2 regions of the Pseudomonas sp. 9.2(2024) genome follow, and region 2 is predicted to be linked to the other one. Evidence: riboswitches for the same ligand, from Rfam matches in the RefSeq annotation. Region 2 holds a riboswitch; the other holds the start of a gene.

Region 1 (9,209 bases), 1.5 Mb from region 2:
TACATCACCGACCCGAACTATCGCGGCCAGGCCACGCCGTTGCTGGCCATGCCGGGGCAGAACGACGATGTCGGCAGTGTCCTGAGCCTGTGGCACAACTACCGCAACAAGCGAAACCAGTACGAAGCCCTGCGCCGTGACAGCTACGCCGACCTGCCGGCGCCGAGCTGGTCGACCCTCTGGGCCGGCAACGACAACGCCTTGCTCAGCATCTTCCGCCACTTCGACAGCGCTTCGGTGACCAAAGGCTTGATCGGCGAAGTGCCGCAGACCATGTGGCTGTTCGACTATCCGCTGCTGGAGCGCACTTATTACCAGCTGGCGGTGAATTTCGATGTGTTCGGCAATGTCTCCCATCAGGCGCAAACGCGCCTGTATTTCGACCTGATCCGCAACGGCGCAGAACAGAACTTCCTGCGCCTGATGCCTGCCGATTCCCGCGAGAGTTACCTCGACGATTGGTACCAGAGCAGCGGCCAGTTCAAGATGTGGCTCGATTACGAAGCCATCGACGACGACAAGCCGACTGCGTTGAAACTCGACGAGAAAGACCCGAAACGCGATTTCGCCATGCAATTGCTGGCGCGTTACGGCGATCTCAACGCGCGTCCGGATCCGATCAACCGCTGCGAAGATGCCTATTGCTCACGCCCGAACATCGACCCGGCCCTGCAGAACGCCGAGCAGGCGCTGAGTCGCCTGACCTCGCGCCCGGCAGCGGGCCTGAAAGTGATCGATCAATTGCCGGAAGCGACGATGCTGCGGGTCGAAACCCGCAGCGGCAAACGCGAGGTCTACAGCCTGCTGCGCAACCGCGCCCACAGCAACGTGGCGTTCCTGCTCGGTGAATCCCTGCGTTATCAGCCGGGGCTGGACACGCTGACGATTTATCCGGGCGTGCTCAGCAGCTACCCGAATTTCATGTTCAACATCCCGGCGGATCAGGTGCCGGCGTTTGTCGACGCCATGGAAAGTGCAAGGGACGCGGCGCAGTTCGAGAAAATCGTCGAACGTTGGGGCATCCGCCGCAGCCATCCGCAGTTCTGGTTCTATTTCCATGACCTGAGCCAGTACATCCACGAAACCGATCCGGTGGAAGAGGGCGTGCTGGACATGAACCGGTACGAGAATCTTTGATCGTTTGAGCGATGGCGGTTGTCCCAATCCTGTGAAGTACGGGATCGGGAGCGCCATCGATGTTGATTTCAGTGCAGGCCCTGCGAGCGCTCGCCGCGTGGGCGGTGGTCTGCCATCACTTCATGCAGATTTTCTTCGATTTCGAGGCGCGCGGGCCAATAGGGCAGCTGTTCATCGACAAGGGCGCCGTGGGCGTCGATATCTTTTTCGTGATCAGCGGGCTGGTGATTTTCCTGTCCACCGAAGGCAAGGCACTGCCGCCGGCGCGGTTTCTGTTGTATCGACTGTTCCGTATTGTCCCGGCGTATTGGCTCTACACGGTGCTCATGGCGTTGCTGGTGGTGTTCGCCCGGCCGTTGCTGCCGGATCAGACGGTGGACTGGAGTCATTTGCTGCTGTCGTTGCTGTTTATCCCGACGGAAAACCCCGGCGGCTACGGGATCTATCCGACCCTGAATGTCGGCTGGACCCTGAATTACGAAATGCTGTTCTACGTGCTGTTCGCCTGGGCGCTGCTGTTCCGGCTGCAAGTACGTTTGCTGGTGGTTGCGGCGCTGCTGTTTGCGGTGTGTCAGGCCTGGACCGGGTTTGGCTGGGTCAGCGAGTTTTATCGCTCGGACATCGTTTATGAGTTCCTGCTGGGGATCGGCATCGGCATGCTTTACCGTCGCGGCTGGATCGGGCCGGCGCTTTGGCTGCCCTTATTGGGGATCGGCGCGGCGTTGCTGGCGATCTATCACCTGCCGCCGGAACCCCGATTGCTGAACTGGGGCGTGCCCAGTGCGGTGCTGGTCATGGCCAGTATGGCGCTGGAGCGGCATGTCGAGCGCAACAGGCTGCTCAAGCTGCTGGGTGACTGTTCGTACTCGGTGTATCTGATGCACGTGCTGGTGCTGTCGGCCGGCGGTTATCTGGCCCGACGCTACGGGATCAACCCGTATTTGATGTTTGTCGTCTGTGCGCTGGCCATCGCTATCGGTTCGTGGCTGAGCTACGAATGGGTGGAAAAACGCAGTTATCAATGGCTTAAAGCGCGGATTGACGGTGAACCTGGCACCTAGCCGATTTGCGAACTATTCCTACGTAAATACTAGGACTTTGTGCCGCGCGCCGATTGGCGTAAACTCCGCCTCAAGCCTGCGAGGAGTCTCCATGACCGCTATTACCATTACCGACGCCGCCCATGATTACCTGGCCGATCTGCTCTCCAAGCAGAACACCCCGGGCATCGGCATCCGCGTTTTCATCACCCAGCCTGGCACCCAGTACGCCGAAACCTGCATTGCCTACTGCAAGCCGGGCGAAGAGAAACCTGAAGACACGGCGCTGGGGCTGAAAAGCTTCACCGCTTACATCGACTCGTTTAGCGAAGCGTTTCTCGATGATGCCGTCGTCGACTACGCCACCGACCGCATGGGCGGCCAGCTGACCATCAAGGCGCCAAACGCCAAAGTCCCGATGGTCAACGCCGACAGCCCGATCAACGAGCGCATCAACTACTACCTGCAAACCGAAATCAACCCGGGGCTGGCCAGCCACGGCGGTCAGGTCAGCCTGATCGACGTCGTTGAAGACGGCATTGCCGTGCTGCAGTTCGGCGGCGGTTGCCAGGGCTGCGGCCAGGCGGACGTGACCCTGAAGGAAGGCATCGAGCGCACCCTGCTCGAGCGTATTCCGGAGCTCAAGGGCGTTCGCGACGTGACCGACCACACGCAGAAAGAAAACGCCTACTACTAAGGTGTTCGCTGCGGCATGAAAAACGGCGCCCCGTGAGCGCCGTTTTTTTATGCGTGAGATTCAATTGATCGTTCCCACGCTCTGCGTGGGAATGCAGCCGTGGACGCTCCGCGTCCCATTCACGGTCTGTACAGGTGCGCATGCCCCGCGCGATACAGCGACGACTCGCTAAAGTGATCGCTACCCAACACCCGCCCTACCAGAATCAACGCCGTACGCCGAAACCCCTTCGCCGCCACCTTCTCGGCAATATCTTCCAGCGTCCCTGTCACCCAGTCCTGATCCGGCCACGTCGCCCGGTGAATCACCGCGATCGGGCAATCCGTGCCGTAATGCGGCAGCAGTTCGGCAATGATCTTCTCCAGATGATTGACCCCCAGATGAATCGCCATGGTCGCCCCGTGCTGCGCCAGGTTGCCGAGCTCTTCGCCGGCAGGCATCGCGGTCTTGTCGGCATAACGGGTCAGAATCACGCTTTGCGAGATGTCCGGCAGGGTCAGTTCGGCGCCCAACAGCGCGGCGCACGCGGCGGTGGCGGTCACGCCGGGAATGATCTCGAACGGAATATCCAGCTCGCGCAAATAACGAATCTGCTCGCCAATGGCGCCATACAGACTCGGATCCCCCGAATGCACCCGCGCCACGTCCTGGCCCTTGGCATGGGCGGTCTTGATCAGGTCGATGATCTGTTCCAGGTGCAGCTCGGCGCTGTTGACCAGGGTTTCAGCGCAATGACCTTCCAGCACCGCCGTCGGCACCAGCGAACCTGCGTAGATGATCACCGGGCAACTGCGGATCAGCCGCTGGCCTTTGACAGTGATCAATTCCGGGTCGCCGGGGCCGGCGCCGATGAAGTAAACGGTCATCGTTGGATCCTGTAGAAAAGGGGCAGGGCGGTGCTTCACAAGCCTTTCAGATGAAGAATGCTCATGATCGAAAGCGGGGATTATCGGGATTTTACGCCGCGCCGGCCAATGCCAGAGTTGCCTGAGCGTACTTTTGCCGGGAAATCAGCAGTTTTGCCGGGCCGCTGATCAACTGTTCGGCGAGCGCCAGAGCAGCACTTTCCGCTACGCCGTAGCAACCGGTGCGTTCGAAGGCGATCTGCGAATGGTGACTCAAACGTTGCTGATAACTGGCCAGTTCCTCGCTGCTGAAATACAGCAACGGCAGCGCCAGTTGGGCGGCGAGTTCCTGCAAACCGGGTTCATCGCGCTTGAGGTCGATGCTGGCGAGCGCCTTGACCTTCTCAAGATCAATTCGATGCGCCTGCAACGCCTGATCAAGCAATGCACGCAGCGTGCTGGCCGGGCAGCCGCGCTGGCAGCCCAGGCCGACCACGAAGGTCGGCGCTGCGCTGTCATTGGTCATGCGTGGTACTGACCTTCGCTTTTGCGGCGGAACAACCAGGCGCTGATCAGGCCCAGGGCCAGCCAGAACGCGACGTTGGTCAGCTGCGAAGCGATTTTGAACTGGGCTTCGAGGGCTTCCGGGGCGAGCATCGAATGCACTTCCGGTTGCGGCGCGCCGATCACGTGCGGCACGGCAAGGATCGCCACGCCGAGGATCTTCATCAGCCAGTTACGGCTGAACGCGATCAAGGCCAGGCCGACAGCGGTGGAGGCCGCAGTGCCGATCCACCACATCTGCCGCGAGGCCAGATCCGCAGCGGCAGTGCCCGGCAGCTCAGGTGGCAGGCCCATGGTCGGGGCGAGCACGAAGGTCGCGTAACCGGCCAGGCCCCAGAGCAGGCCTTGCGAAGTCTTGGTCGGCGCACGCAGGGTGTACAGGCCCGCCAGCATCAGGGCGAAACCCACGGCAACCACCAGATTGCCGCCGGTGGTGGAGACCACGCGCTGCCAGCCGTCTTCCGGCTCCCAGGCTTCGGCATCGTGGGTGTGGGCGGCGGTGCCGGCGGCGTGTTCGTGAACTTCGGCAACCGGTTCGGCTTTCTCGAAGGTTTCGGCCTGCAAAATCAGCGGCGAAACCCAGAAGCTTTGCAGCAACGTCAGGAGCAGGGCGGCCAGAAGGCCGGTGAAACCTGCGGTCTGCGCAATACGCTTGATCATGTCGTCAGGTCTCAGTGGCACGGGAACGCGGCGCTGTGGCGGGTATCGTGGGCGGCGTTGTGTACCGCTTCGATGTGCGAGAAACCGGCGAAATACACAAGGCACGCACCGAGAATCGACGCGCAGACGGCGGCGGTCAGGCGTTGGCTCAGGGTGGTGGTGCTGGAGATCTTGTCCGAATTGCTGCCGGTGCTGCTGATGATCGACATGGCGCTTCCCTCTGGAGTGTCAGCGGGTGAATAGAGCGCATGAAAACCCCTGCGGCCGGGCACGCAGAGGTTCGAACAGCGCCCGCCCACCGCGGGTTTGTTATGTTCAGTAACGCAAGACGCGCACTGTGTGTTGCGGGCCGGTCTCCGGGCTCACGAGGGGTTGGCGTCTGGCCGACCTGCAAGCGTCACCTTCCCATGCCTGTGGGCACAGTGGATCTGACGCTTCGCTCGCTTACCGTTGCGGGGGCAGCACCGGACTGACATGGCTTTAGAGTAAAGCACATGATTCACCGGTTTCCCGTTTCACCCTGTGAAGGGCACCCGTAACAAGTTGTGTAGGAGACCATGGGTTGGGGAATTTAGTCAATTTTGTGGGCAGATCCGTTGCTGTGGTAACGGCCTCTTAGGGTTCCGCCCTTACGGCGGGTCACTTTTGGCAAACGCCCCAAAAGTAACCAAAAGGTCTCTAACCCTGACGTACGGCCCCTCGCTGAGGCTCGTGGTTCCTTCGCTCCGGGATTGATCCGGGGGCATCGCCTACGGTTTGCTTCGCTGCACCTCCTCTCGATGTGTTTGGCTTCGCCAAACGGTCGCTACGCTCCCACCCCCGGATCAATCCCTCCACTCAGCCTGCCGACGGGCCCTGCGATCAAAAGCGGTACTCGAGCTAACGCTCATCGTGTTGAGTGGTGAGGGGCGGGTGTTCGGCTTTGGTTTTTTGGTGGGTTTACCCCTCACCCCAGCCCTCTCCCCGAGGAGAGGGAGCCGATTTTTGTGCTTTTCAAAGCCTGAGGTCGACTCGGTATTGCACGTCGGCGTAGCTCCCGCAAGCACCTCGGTCAGTTCCCTCTCCCTCCGGGAGAGGGCTAGGGTGAGGGGGCTCTTGATCTGGCTTTTGCTCTAGCTCTGGCTCTGGCTCTAGCTTTTGATCTTTAGCCCCTTCGGCAGGCCGAGCGGAGGTGTCCATCAGGGGGTAGGCGCGCAGCGCCGTGCGGCGAAGCCGCATACATCGAGAGGAGGTGCAGCGAAGCAAACCGTAGGCGATGCCCCCTGATGGACACCGTAGCGAGGGAACACTGAGCCTAAGCGAAGTGCCGTACGCCGGGGCTCAGCCTTTTTGGTTACTTTTTCGGCGTTTGGAAAAAGTGACCCGCCGTAAGGGCGGAACCCTAAGAAGCCGTTACCGCAGCAACGGATATGCTCACAAATCCCAAAACCAAAAAACAACGGCCATTGACCCATCACGAACCCATGCGTAGCCTTGCGCTTTCGAGGTTCTTCGGCCCACGCCGAAGCTAAGAAGGGAACGCGGTCCAAGCCGCGGCTGCCCCCGCAACTGTGAACGGTGCTGTTCGCTGCCACGCCACTGCCAACTCAATCCAGAGCCAGCGGGAAGGCGCAGCGAATACCGGGCCAAGGCCCGAACACCGTCAGCCAGGAGACCTGCCTCGTCACAGATTCTCACTTTCAACCGGGCGGGGTGATCCGGTGGCGAACTCTCCAGGCACGCACCCGCGTTGCCGGTCTCGTCCCGTATGCCCGCCACCTTGCCAAAGGGCATCCGATGAAAACACTGGCCAAACTCCCCGTCACCATCGTCACCGGCTTCCTCGGCTCGGGCAAAACCACCTTGCTGCGGCACATGCTCGACAATGCTCAGGGCCGCCGCATCGCGGTGATCGTCAACGAGTTTGGCGAGTTGGGCATCGACGGTGAAATCCTCAAGCAATGCACCATCGGCTGCACCGAAGAAGAAGCCACCGGCCGCGTCTACGAACTGGCCAACGGCTGCCTGTGCTGCACGGTGCAGGAAGAGTTCTTCCCGGTAATGCGCGAACTGGTGGCCCGTCGCGGCGACCTCGACCACATCCTGATCGAAACCTCGGGTCTGGCCCTGCCAAAACCGCTGGTGCAAGCCTTCCAGTGGCCGGAAATCCGCAGTGCCTGCACCGTCGACGCGGTGATCACTGTGGTCGACAGCCCGGCCGTGGCCGCTGGCACCTTCGCCGCGTTCCCGGATCAGGTTGATGCCCAGCGCAAACTCGATCCGAACCTGGATCACGAATCTCCGCTGCACGAACTGTTCGCTGACCAACTGGCCAGCGCCGACCTGGTGATCCTCAACAAGGCCGACCAGACCAGCCCTGAAGACCTTGCGCGGGTCCGTTTGGAAGTCGCCGAAGAGCTGCCGCCTGCGGTGAAAATCATCGAAGCCAGCAACGGTAGCCTGCCGCTGGACGTGCTGATCGGCCTCGGCGCCGGCTCCGAAGAACACATCGACAGCCGCCACAGCCATCACGATCACCACCACGGTGAAGGCGATGACGATCACGATGACCACGATCACGACGCCTTCGATTCGATCTCCATCGAACTGCCGCAAGCCGACGAAAGCCTGTTGCTCGACGCGCTGACGCAACTGGTGGTTCAGCACGGCATTCTGCGGGTCAAAGGCTTCGCGGCGATTCCGAACAAGCCGATGCGTCTGCTGATCCAGGGCGTGGGTACACGTTTCGACAAGCACTTCGACCGTCAGTGGGGCGCCGATGAGGTGCGCGTGACGCGTCTGGTGTTGATCGGTCAGGAACTGGATGCCGCTCAACTCGAAGCGCAACTACGCGCCGCGCTCAGCGTTTAAGCCATGCACCTGCTCAGGACCCAGCCCGGCGGTTTCGTGTCGGACGACAACATTGCCGACCTTGGACAAACCCCCGCCGAACTGGTGATCCTGTGCAGCGGCGATTCCAGCCTCGCGCTGCTCGCCGAAGCCGCGCAGCAACTGCCCGAGGATTACCCGAGCGTGCGGCTGGCCAACCCGATGCAGGTGCAGAACCATGCGTCGGTCGACCTGTACGTCGATGAAGTGCTGCGCCACGCCAAGGTGATTCTGATTTCGCTGCACGGCGGCATCGCCTATTGGCGTTATGGCGTCGAGCGGCTGGTCGAGTTGTCCGAGCGTGGCGTGCAGGTGATTCTGGTGCCGGGCGATGATCGGCCCGACCCGGAGCTCAGCGACCTGAGCACCGTCGGCGCGGAAGACCGCGACCGGCTCTGGCAGTTTTTGCGTCAGGGCGGCATGGGCAATGCGCTGGATTTCTTCCGCTGCCTGGCCAATCGCTGGCTGGCGCGGGATTACGTGTGGGGCGAGCCGCAAGCGCTGCCGCGCACGGCGATTTATCACCCGAATAAAAACACCGCCGCACTGAGTGACTGGCAAGCCGATTGGCTGCCCGGTCAACCGGTCGCGGCGGTGTTGTTTTATCGCTCGCATTTGCAAGCGGCGAACACGGCGTTTATCGACGTGTTCTGCCAACGGCTTCAGGTGGCGGGACTCAATCCGCTGCCGATTGCCGTGGCCAGTTTGAAAGAGCCTGGCTGCTTGTCGGTGGTCGAGGACTGGCTGGATGAGGTCCAAGCCTCGGTGATTCTGAACACCACCGGTTTCGCCCAGTCCAGCCCGGAAGCGCCGCATCTGCGGCCATTCCGTCGCAACATTCCGGTGATCCAGGCGATCTGCGCCCAGGACAATGAACCCGGCTGGCGCGAGAGCGAACAGGGCCTCGGTCCGCGGGATCTGGCGATGCACATCGCATTGCCGGAGCTGGACGGCCGGATCATCAGCCGACCGATCAGCTTCAAGGATCTGGCCTGGCGCAGCGAGCGCAGTCAGTCCGATGTGGTGTGTTATCGGGCCCAACCCGAGCGCATGGATTTCGTGGCCGAACTGGCGCGCCGCTGGGTCGAACTGGCGCGGGTGTCGAACGCTGAAAAACGCGTCGCGCTGATCCTCGCCAACTACCCGACCCGGGACGGACGCATCGGCAACGGTGTCGGCCTCGACACGCCGGCTGCTGCGCTGAATATCCTGCGGGCGTTGCAGGCCGAAGGTTATCCGCTGCCGGCCGAACTGCCGGACAGCGGCACCGAACTGATCCGGCAATTGCTCGGCGGCGTCAGCAATGACCTCGACACCCTTGATCAGCGCCCGTGCCAGCAAAGCCTGGCGATGAACGACTACCTGACGATGTTCAACGCACTGCCCGAAGCCAATCGC
Region 2 (9,209 bases):
ATCTGCCCGTCGAGACTTTGCGCGCCATCGCAGCGACCGTCGTCCAGATGCACGGCAGCCTTTTCCAGCGCCGCTCCCGTGGTCACGCCGGCATGAATTTCATAACCGCTGACCTCTGCATCTTCCAGCGCCAGACGCCCGCGCACATTGCGCAACTGCTTCTCGGCTTCGAGCTGCGTTTCAAACGCCAGCAGCCCCAGACCGGCGCTGGAGCCCGGCGCGCCTTCCAGGCCCAGCGGATCGTGCACCTGCTCGCCGAGCATTTGCAGACCGCCGCAGATCCCCAGCAATTTGCCGCCGTAACGCAGGTGACGGCGGATAGCCGATTCCCAGCCATTGGCGCGCAGGTACGCCAGGTCACTGCGCACGCTTTTCGAGCCTGGGAGAATGATCAGATCGGCCGGCGGAATCGCCTGCCCCGGCCCGATGAATTGCAGATCCACCTGTGGATGCAGACGCAGCGGATCGAAATCGGTGTGGTTGCTGATGCGCGGCAGCACCGGCACCACCACTTTCAGGACTTGCTCGACCTTGTCGGTCTGGCGCTGGTCGATGCCGTCCTCGGCTTCCAGATGCAGGTCCATCACGTACGGCAGCACGCCCACCACCGGTTTGCCGGTGCGCTGTTCCAGCCAGTCGAGGCCCGGTTGCAGCAAGGCGATGTCGCCGCGAAAACGGTTGATGATGAAGCCTTTGACCCGCGCCTGTTCGCTCGGCGACAGCAGTTCCAGCGTGCCCACCAGATGGGCAAACACCCCGCCACGATTGATATCGGCGATCAGCAGCACCGGACAATCCACCGCTTCGGCGAAGCCCATGTTGGCGATGTCGCCGGCACGCAGATTGATCTCGGCTGGCGAGCCCGCACCTTCGACCATCACCAGCGGATAGGCGGCGCTCAAGCGCTCGTGGGAAGCGAGCACGGCCTGCATGGCGATGGCTTTGTAGTCGTGATAGGCGACGGCGTTCATGCTGGTGACCGCGCGGCCGTGGATGATGACCTGGGCGCCGGTGTCGCTGTTGGGCTTGAGCAGCACCGGATTCATGTCGGTGTGCGGTTCGAGAAACGCCGCCTGGGCCTGCACCGCTTGCGCGCGACCGATCTCGCCGCCGTCGGCAGTCACCGCGCTGTTGAGCGCCATGTTCTGCGGCTTGAACGGCACCACGGCAACGCCCTGGCGGGTGGCCCAGCGGCAGAGCGCCGTCACCAGCGTGCTTTTGCCGGCGTCGGAGGTGGTGCCCTGCACCATTAATGTGGTCATGCTGGTTTTTCCATGGAGCAATGCTTGGCGAATGCTTGCAGTGCTTGCTCAAGGCGCGCCTCGTCGGCGGCATCGGCGGGCAGCCCGAAACGCAGGCTGCTGTTGTGCGCGAACAGGCGCAGAAGAATGCCGCGGCGGGCCATGAATTCGTGCAGCGCGGCGGCCTGTTCGGTGATCAGCCACTGAAACAGTGCGCAGCCGCCCTGCGGTTTGAAGCCGTGCCGCTCAAGCAGCGCAGCCAATCGTTCGCTGGCCTCGTCGCTGCGGATGCGCTGGCGGGTATGGCCTTCGGTGTCGCGCAGACAAGCCTGCCCCAGCACCCGGGTCGGCCCGCTGACGGCCCAGGGCCCGACCTGTTCGGCCAGCAACCGGAGCAACTTGCGCTCGGCCAGCACGAAGCCCAGCCGCACACCGGCCAGACCGAAAAACTTGCCGAACGAGCGCAACACGATCAATCCCACTTGATGCGAATGCGGGGCGAGACTCAGCTGCGGCGTGTTGTCCATGAACGCTTCGTCGACCACCAGCCAGCCGCCGCGCTGGGCCAGCCGCGCATGCCAGTCGAGCAGGCGCGCCGGGGTCAGATTCAGGCCCGTGGGATTGTTTGGATTGACCACCACCAGCACGTCGAGGCTGTCGAGAAAGAAGTCGACTTCCTGCTCCAGCACCTCACGCACGATATAGCCGCTGCGCCGCCAGGCTTCAGCATGCTCGGCATAACACGGCGACAGCACGCCGACCTTGCCGGCCCGACGCAATCGCGGCAACAACTGAATGGCCATCTGCGAACCGGCCACCGGCAACACCTGACTGGCGCCGTAGTAATCGCAGGCGGCCTGCTCCAGACCGTCATCGTTTTCCGGCAAGCGCGCCCACGCCCGAAGCGGAATATCCGGGACCGGAAACGGCCATGGCGCCAGACCCGTGGACAGGTCGAGCCAGTCTTCTTCCGCGATGCCGTATTCGAGCGCCGCCCTGCGCAACCGGCCACCGTGCTCAAGCATAGAATTCAGCCCCCACGCAGAGAATCAGCAGCCATAACCATACCCCGCGCTGGACCAATTGCCAGCCGCGATCAATGGAATCGGCATCCGCCGGCACGCCCTCGCCCAGTTGCGGACGCTCGTGCAGCTCGCCGTGGTAAATCGCCGGACCGCCCAGCTCGACGCCCAAGGCACCCGCCCCGGCGGCCATCACCGGGCCGGCGTTCGGGCTGTCCCATTTCGGCGCCTGAGTGCGCCAGCATTTCAACGCGAGTCGGGTTTTGCCCAGCAGCGCGTAAGTCAACGCCACCAGCCGCGCAGGAATGTAGTTGAGGACGTCATCGATTTTTGCCGCCGCCCAGCCGAAACGCTCGAAGCGTTCGTTGCGATAGCCCCACATCGCGTCGAGCGTATTGCTCAGACGATAGAGCACCACGCCCGGCGCACCGGCCACGGCAAACCAGAACAGCGCAGCGAACACCGCATCGCTGCCGTTCTCCAGTACCGATTCGGTGGCGGCGCGGGCGACGGCGGTACTGTCCAGCTCATCGGTCTGACGGCTGACCAGATAACCCACGCGCTTGCGCGCCTCTTCCAGATCATCGGCGCGCAAAGCCTTGGCCACCGGCTCGACGTGCTCACCCAGGCTGCGCATGCCGAGGGCGCAATACAGCGCAAGAATCTCGACGATCCAGCCCACGTAAGGCGCCCATGAAAACGCCGTAGCCAGCAGGGTCAGCGGCAACACCGCGATCACCCACGCGGTAACGCCATGGCTGCGCCAACCACGACCAGCGCTATTGAAACGTTGCTCGATGCGCCCGGCGAAATTGCCGAACGTCACCAGCGGATGCCAGCGTTTCGGTTCACCCAGCAGCGCATCCAGCGCAACCGCGGCGACACTCAACAACGCCACACTCATTGACTCACTCCCCAAAAATTTTCATACAGCAGCTCATTGAGCGGACGCGCCTGCGCCCACCCTTCGAGTACCAGCATCGGCGCCGGATAGAATTCCTTGACCGGCCCCAGGCAAAGCACCGCCAGCGGCTTGGCCCCGGCCGGCAGTTTCAGCAGATCGGCCAGCGCCTGTGGCTCGAACAGCGACACCCAGCCCATGCCCAGGCCTTCGGCACGCGCGGCGAGCCAGAGATTCTGGATTGCGCAGGACAACGACGCCATGTCCATTTCCGGCAGCGTGCGACGACCGAAAATATGCCGCTCGCGATCGTCCATCAACGCCGCGACCAACACTTCGGCGCAGTCGTTGATGCCTTCGACCTTGAGCTTCATGAATTCGTCACTGCGCTCGCCGAGGGCTTCGGCGGTGCGCACGCGCTCCTCTTCAACAAGGTTCTGGATCTGGCCACGTAGCGCGCGGTCGCTGATACGGATGAAGCGCCACGGCTGCATCAGGCCGACACTCGGCGCCTGATGCGCGGCTTCAAGCAAACGGCGCAACAGTTCAGGCTCGACCGTGCCGCCGCTGAAGTGGCGCATGTCGCGGCGTTCGGCGATGGCGCGGTAGACCGCTTCGCGCTCGGCGTCAGTGAAGGCGTTGTCGGTCATGGCACCAACAGTGCGGCAATCGCCGACGGATTCGACGGGAAGTAAAAATGCACGTACGACGCGGTCATCCGTCCTTGCCGATACACCGCTTCGGCACCGCGCCCGCCGTTGGGGCTGTGGCCACGGGCAATCGGCGTCAGTTCGGTGGTGGTCAGGGAATGGTGATAGGTGTGGCCGCGCAGCAGGCCTTCCGGCAGGTCGACCTCTTGCAGCGCCAGTGCGGCGAGGCGCTTTTGCATCACGGCGTCGCCACTCAACAAGCCGACCAAATCAGCGCGGGTGCCTTCGACATCGGTCAGCGAGTCGAGCAGGTAGAGCATGCCGCCACATTCGGCAAGCAGCGGTTTGCCAGCGGCGTGATGCGCGCGGATCGCTTCGAGCATGTCGGCGTTCTGCGACAAGGCAACGTGGTGCAATTCCGGATATCCGCCGGGCAGGTACAAGCTGTCGGCATCGGGCAATTGCGTATCGCGGATCGGCGAGAAGAAACTCAACTCGGCACCCATCGCCCGCAGCAGATCGAGACTGGCGCCGTAGGTAAAAGCGAAGGCTTCGTCGCGGGCGACGGCAATTCGCACACCTTCAAGCAGTTTTTCAGTCTCAATAACTTCTGGCGCGGCGAATTCCACTGCCGGTGGCAGCGCTACCTCGCAAGTGCCGGCCAGCGCTTCGGCGGCGGCGTCGAGGCGCACATCGAGGTCATTCAGTTCGCTGGCCTGCACCAGACCGAGATGGCGGCTTGGCAATTCGATCCCGGTTTCCCGGGACAATGCGCCGTACCAGCGCAGGCCTTCGGTGAGGCTGCCTTCGAGCAATTGCGCATGACGCACGGTGCCGACGCGGTTGGCCAGCACGCCAGCAAACGGCAGGTCCGGCTGATAGCGCGCCAGACCCAAGGCCAGTGCGCCGAAGGTCTGAGCCATGGCCGTGCCGTCAATCACACCGAGTACCGGCACGCCGAAATGCCGGGCCAGGTCGGCGCTCGACGGTGTGCCATCGAACAGGCCCATCACGCCTTCGATCAGAATCAGATCGGCTTCAGCGGCGGCTTCCCACAACAGGCGACGACTCTCCTGCTCGCCGACCATCCACATGTCCAGTTGATAGACCGGCGCACCGCTGGCGCGCTCAAGGATCATCGGGTCGAGAAAGTCCGGGCCGCATTTGAACACGCGGACCTTGCGCCCCTGATTGCGATGCAGACGGGCCAGCGCGGCGGTGACGGTGGTCTTGCCCTGGCCGGAGGCCGGTGCGGCGATCAGTACCGCCGGGCAGTGACGTGGTTGATTCAAAGTTCGACGCCTTTCTGCGCTTTGATGCCGGCCTGGAAGGCGTGCTTGATCATGCCCATTTCGGTGACGGTGTCGCCCATCTCGAGCATTTCCGGCTTGGCAGCGCGGCCGGTGACGATCACGTGCTGCATCGGCGGACGCGCTTGCAGATCGCTGAGCACCTGATCCAGATCGAGGTAACCGTGCTTGAGGGCGATGTTCAGTTCATCGAGCACCACCAGACCGATCGACGGATCACGCAGCAGTTCGCGGGAGACTTCCCAGGCCGCTTCGGCGGCGGCGATGTCGCGCTGGCGGTCCTGGGTTTCCCAGGTGAAGCCCTCGCCCATCACATGAAAACGCACTTGCTCGGGGAAGCGGCGGAAGAACAGTTCTTCGCCGGTGCTGTTGCGCCCCTTGATGAACTGCACCACGCCGCACTGCATGCCGTGGCCCATGGCGCGCGCGAGCATGCCGAATGCCGAGCTGCTTTTGCCTTTGCCGTTGCCGGTCAGCACCAGCACCAGACCGCATTCGTCTGGCGAATTGGCGATGCGCTCGTCGATCACGGCTTTTTTGCGCTGCATGCGCGCCAGGTGGCGCTCGTCGCGTTCGGGGGAATCAGTCATGGGGGAGCTCTCCGTTGAGGCTGGATAACGGCGGGCAGGCACAAGAATAGACGGCAACAAGCCTGGCATCGCCCACCGTGATGCCGCTGGATGGATCAGGCCGGTCTCCGGGCTCATGAGCGGCGTTGGCCTAGCTGCGCGCCTTCCCGCTTTTACGCAGTGGCATCAAACGCAGCTTTTACTCATTTACCGTTGCGGGGGCAGCGCCGGGATCGTGAGGGTTCATCGCTTGAAGACCCGCCTCACCGGCTTCCCTGTTTCACTCTGTCGACATGCGCCACAGAGCACCTGAAACAAGCCGCGAAGGTTAGAGGGTTGGGGGTGGAGCGTCAATTGAAGAGGGGCTTGTGCGGCGAATAACTGCCGCCGATCAATTAACTGACGCCAATCTTGTGCCACACTGCCAGCAGTGATATCAAAGAGCCATGCTTTTTGACTGCAGAGAGCACATCACAATAACAAGGGAGAGCACCATGCAAGGCATGATCATCAGCAATCCGCGGCTGGAATTCCTGCGCCCGGTGCTGGAACGCTGGTTTGACTGTATCGACCGCTACAACGCCGTGCGCGGCGACAACGACACGCCTTATTGGCACGACGAAAAAGCCAACCTCGGCCTGCTTTCGGCCGCTGCCTGGATGGCCGAACTGGTCACCCTGCGCGACACCGCCACCCGCAAACAAAACGAAGAAGGCGAGCGCAATGCTCGCGCCGACCTGTTTATCGCTGGCGCCGAAGATCGCGCCTTCATTCAGGCCACCCAACGCTGGCCGCGCGTCACCAGTCTGAATCTGACCCAGGCCCTGGCGGATATCACCAGCGACGCCAAGCGCATCAGCTACGCCAGCGACCTGAAACTCGGCTGCCTGTTCGTGGCCCCGCAAAAAGCCCAGCACAGCGCCAGCCCGGAAGAGTTGCAGGACATGGTCGACGACCTGCAAAAGGAACACACCTGCGCCGTCGCCTGGTACTTTCCTTACGCCTACCGCAAATTGCGCAGCGAAGCCGGCAACTATCACCCCGGCATTGCCGTGCTGTTCAAGGAAGCCCACGGCTGAGGGTTGAACCATCGGGCTTGTGCGCTTCTCTATGTTTAGGAATGCATTCATAGGGAAGATCAGCAATGCGCAAGCCCCAGTTCGTTTTCGTCATCATGATCGCCGGAGGGCTCGCCGCCTGTGGTGAATCCTCCAGCCTGCAAGTCTCCGACGGCACCGGTCCGTCACCGAAACTGCCCGAACCGAACAAGACCCTGATCCCGACGGTGAACATCGCCCCGGCCATTGGCTGGCCGGCCGGCGCGAAGCCGACGGCAGCGGCAGGCACTCAGGTGGCGGCTTTCGCCGAAAATCTCGATCATCCGCGCTGGCTCTACGTACTGCCGAACGGCGATGTACTCGTGGCAGAAACCAACGCCCCGCCAAAACCGGACGACAGCAAGGGCATTCGTGGCTGGGTGATGAAAAAAGTCATGGGGCGTGCCGGTGCCGGCGTGCCCAGTCCGAACCGCATCACCCTGCTGCGCGATGCCGATCATGACGGCGTGGCCGAGACCCGCACGGTGTTCCTGCAGAACCTCAACTCGCCGTTCGGCATGACCCTGGTCGGCAACGATCTGTACGTGGCAGATACCGATCGCCTGCTGCGCTTCAACTACGAGCCCGGCGCGACCGAAATCAAGAGCCAGCCAATCAAGGTCGTCGACCTGCCGGGCGGGACGCTCAACCATCACTGGACCAAAAACGTCATCGCCAGCAAAGACGGCAGCAAGCTGTACGTCACCGTCGGCTCGAACAGCAACGTCGGCGAAAACGGCCTCGATCAGGAAGAAGGCCGCGCGGCGATCTGGGAAGTGGATCGCGCCACCGGCAACCACCGGATTTTCGCTTCGGGCATCCGCAATCCCAACGGCCTGGCCTGGGAGCCGCAAACCGGCGCACTGTGGACCGCCGTGAACGAGCGCGACGAAATCGGCAGCGACCTGGTGCCGGACTACATCACGTCGGTCAAGGACGGTGGCTTCTATGGCTGGCCGTTCAGCTACTACGGCCAGCACATCGACGTGCGCGTGGAACCACAGCGGCCGGACATGGTGGCCAAGGCCATCGCTCCCGACTACGCCGTTGGCCCGCACACTGCATCACTGGGCCTGACCTTCGCCGAAGGCAATCGCTTGCCGGCTCAGTTCAAGGAAGGCGCATTCATCGGCCAGCACGGCTCGTGGAACCGCAAGCCGCATAGCGGTTACAAGGTGATCTTTGTGCCGTTTGCCGCCGGCAAGCCGAGCGGAACGCCAGTGGACGTGCTGACAGGTTTCCTCGACAAGGACGAGAACGCTTTGGGTCGCCCGGTCGGCGTAGTGATCGACCAACAAGGTGGATTGCTGGTAGCCGATGACGTGGGTAACAAGGTGTGGCGGGTGTCAGCGACCCGCTAGTGTGTTGCCGGCATAAAAAACCCGTGGGAGCCATTCAGCTCCCACGGGTTTTTATGTATCTGGGTTACGGGTTATGCGCCAGATGCTCTGGCTGCAAAACGCGCTTGGCGCTCAGATAGGCTTTCTGCCAATACGCCTTCGACAGGCTGTCCAGCTTAACCGTGCCGCCGGTGGCCGGCGCATGAACGAAGCGCCCTTCCCCGACGTAGATCCCCGCATGGCTGACCTGTGAGCCGCCATTGGTGGCGAAGAAAATCAGGTCGCCAGTCTGCAGCCCTTCCTTGCCGACATTCGGCGCCTGCATGACGATCATCTCGCGGGTAGAACGCGGCAGGCTGATGCCTGCGGCATCGCGGTAGACAAAGCCGATCAGGCCGCTGCAATCAAACCCGGAGTCCGGTGTATTGCCACCCCAACGATAAGGTGTGCCCACCAGCCCGAGCGCGCGGAACAGCACGTCTTCGGCAGCGGGTGAAAAGGTCTGAGAGGATCCGAACACGATCGGAGCACGAACCACCGGCGCAGGTGGCGGAGTGCGGCTGGCGCAGCCGCTGAGCAGCGCTGCGAAGAACATCAAGGCAAAGCGGGCCGACATCGTCATATGCAGAACATCCTGATCTGGCTGAGGCTTTGACTGCCGATTCGACAGAAAACAAAACCGCCTGCGTTGGGACGCAGGCGGTTTGCCATCAATATAGAACAGGATTCTAGCGGCTACGCGGCAAACTTCAAGTAAGACTTTAACTTCACCTTGTAAAGTTTAAGTCTATTGCCTCGGAAGGGCCGCTTTGTCGCCACGAGCGTGGCGACAATCGAGTGATTACTTGCGAGCGGTAACCACGGTTGGAGCGTTCGCCAAAGCGCGTTTGGCTTCGATGAAGGTCTTGCTCCAGTAGCTGTCGCCCAGGCTGTCGATGCGAACACCGCCGCTGCGACGAGAGCTGGAATGGATGAACTGGTTGTCGCCCAGGTAGATCCCGGCGTGGCTTACACGACCGCGACGACCATTGGTGGCGAAGAACAGCAGGTCGCCCGGCTCGAGGTTGCTGCGCGAAACC

Evidence for each region. A riboswitch is a leader RNA that binds a small molecule or an ion and turns the genes downstream of it on or off. The one in region 2 is predicted to bind cobalamin.
Region 1: it holds a riboswitch for cobalamin, as region 2 does, so the genes downstream of both, cobW (cobalamin biosynthesis protein CobW) here and cobO (cob(I)yrinic acid a,c-diamide adenosyltransferase) in region 2, are expected to answer to the same signal.

The regions. Positions count from the first base shown of each region.
Region 1 covers NZ_CP155585.1:3,615,440-3,624,648, reverse strand. Annotated here, with positions in the region: gene ABFB52_RS16210 (fatty acid cis/trans isomerase) at 1-1,137, shown strand, start outside; gene ABFB52_RS16205 (acyltransferase) at 1,197-2,198, shown strand; gene nfuA (Fe-S biogenesis protein NfuA) at 2,290-2,874, shown strand; gene cobM (precorrin-4 C(11)-methyltransferase) at 2,994-3,740, opposite strand; gene ABFB52_RS16190 (cobalamin biosynthesis protein) at 3,832-4,245, opposite strand; gene ABFB52_RS16185 (CbtA family protein) at 4,242-4,943, opposite strand; gene ABFB52_RS16180 (CbtB domain-containing protein) at 4,955-5,152, opposite strand; cobalamin riboswitch at 5,273-5,495, opposite strand; cobalamin riboswitch at 6,411-6,621, shown strand; gene cobW (cobalamin biosynthesis protein CobW) at 6,720-7,793, shown strand; gene cobN (cobaltochelatase subunit CobN) at 7,797-9,209, shown strand, end outside.
Region 2 covers NZ_CP155585.1:2,085,739-2,094,947, reverse strand. Annotated here, with positions in the region: gene ABFB52_RS09445 (cobyric acid synthase) at 1-1,262, opposite strand, end outside; gene cobD (threonine-phosphate decarboxylase CobD) at 1,259-2,266, opposite strand; gene cbiB (adenosylcobinamide-phosphate synthase CbiB) at 2,259-3,167, opposite strand; gene bluB (5,6-dimethylbenzimidazole synthase) at 3,164-3,814, opposite strand; gene ABFB52_RS09425 (cobyrinate a,c-diamide synthase) at 3,811-5,106, opposite strand; gene cobO (cob(I)yrinic acid a,c-diamide adenosyltransferase) at 5,103-5,714, opposite strand; cobalamin riboswitch at 5,795-6,021, opposite strand; gene ABFB52_RS09415 (hypothetical protein) at 6,188-6,772, shown strand; gene ABFB52_RS09410 (sorbosone dehydrogenase family protein) at 6,838-8,151, shown strand; gene ABFB52_RS09405 (C40 family peptidase) at 8,216-8,752, opposite strand; gene ABFB52_RS09400 (NlpC/P60 family protein) at 8,972-9,209, opposite strand, start outside.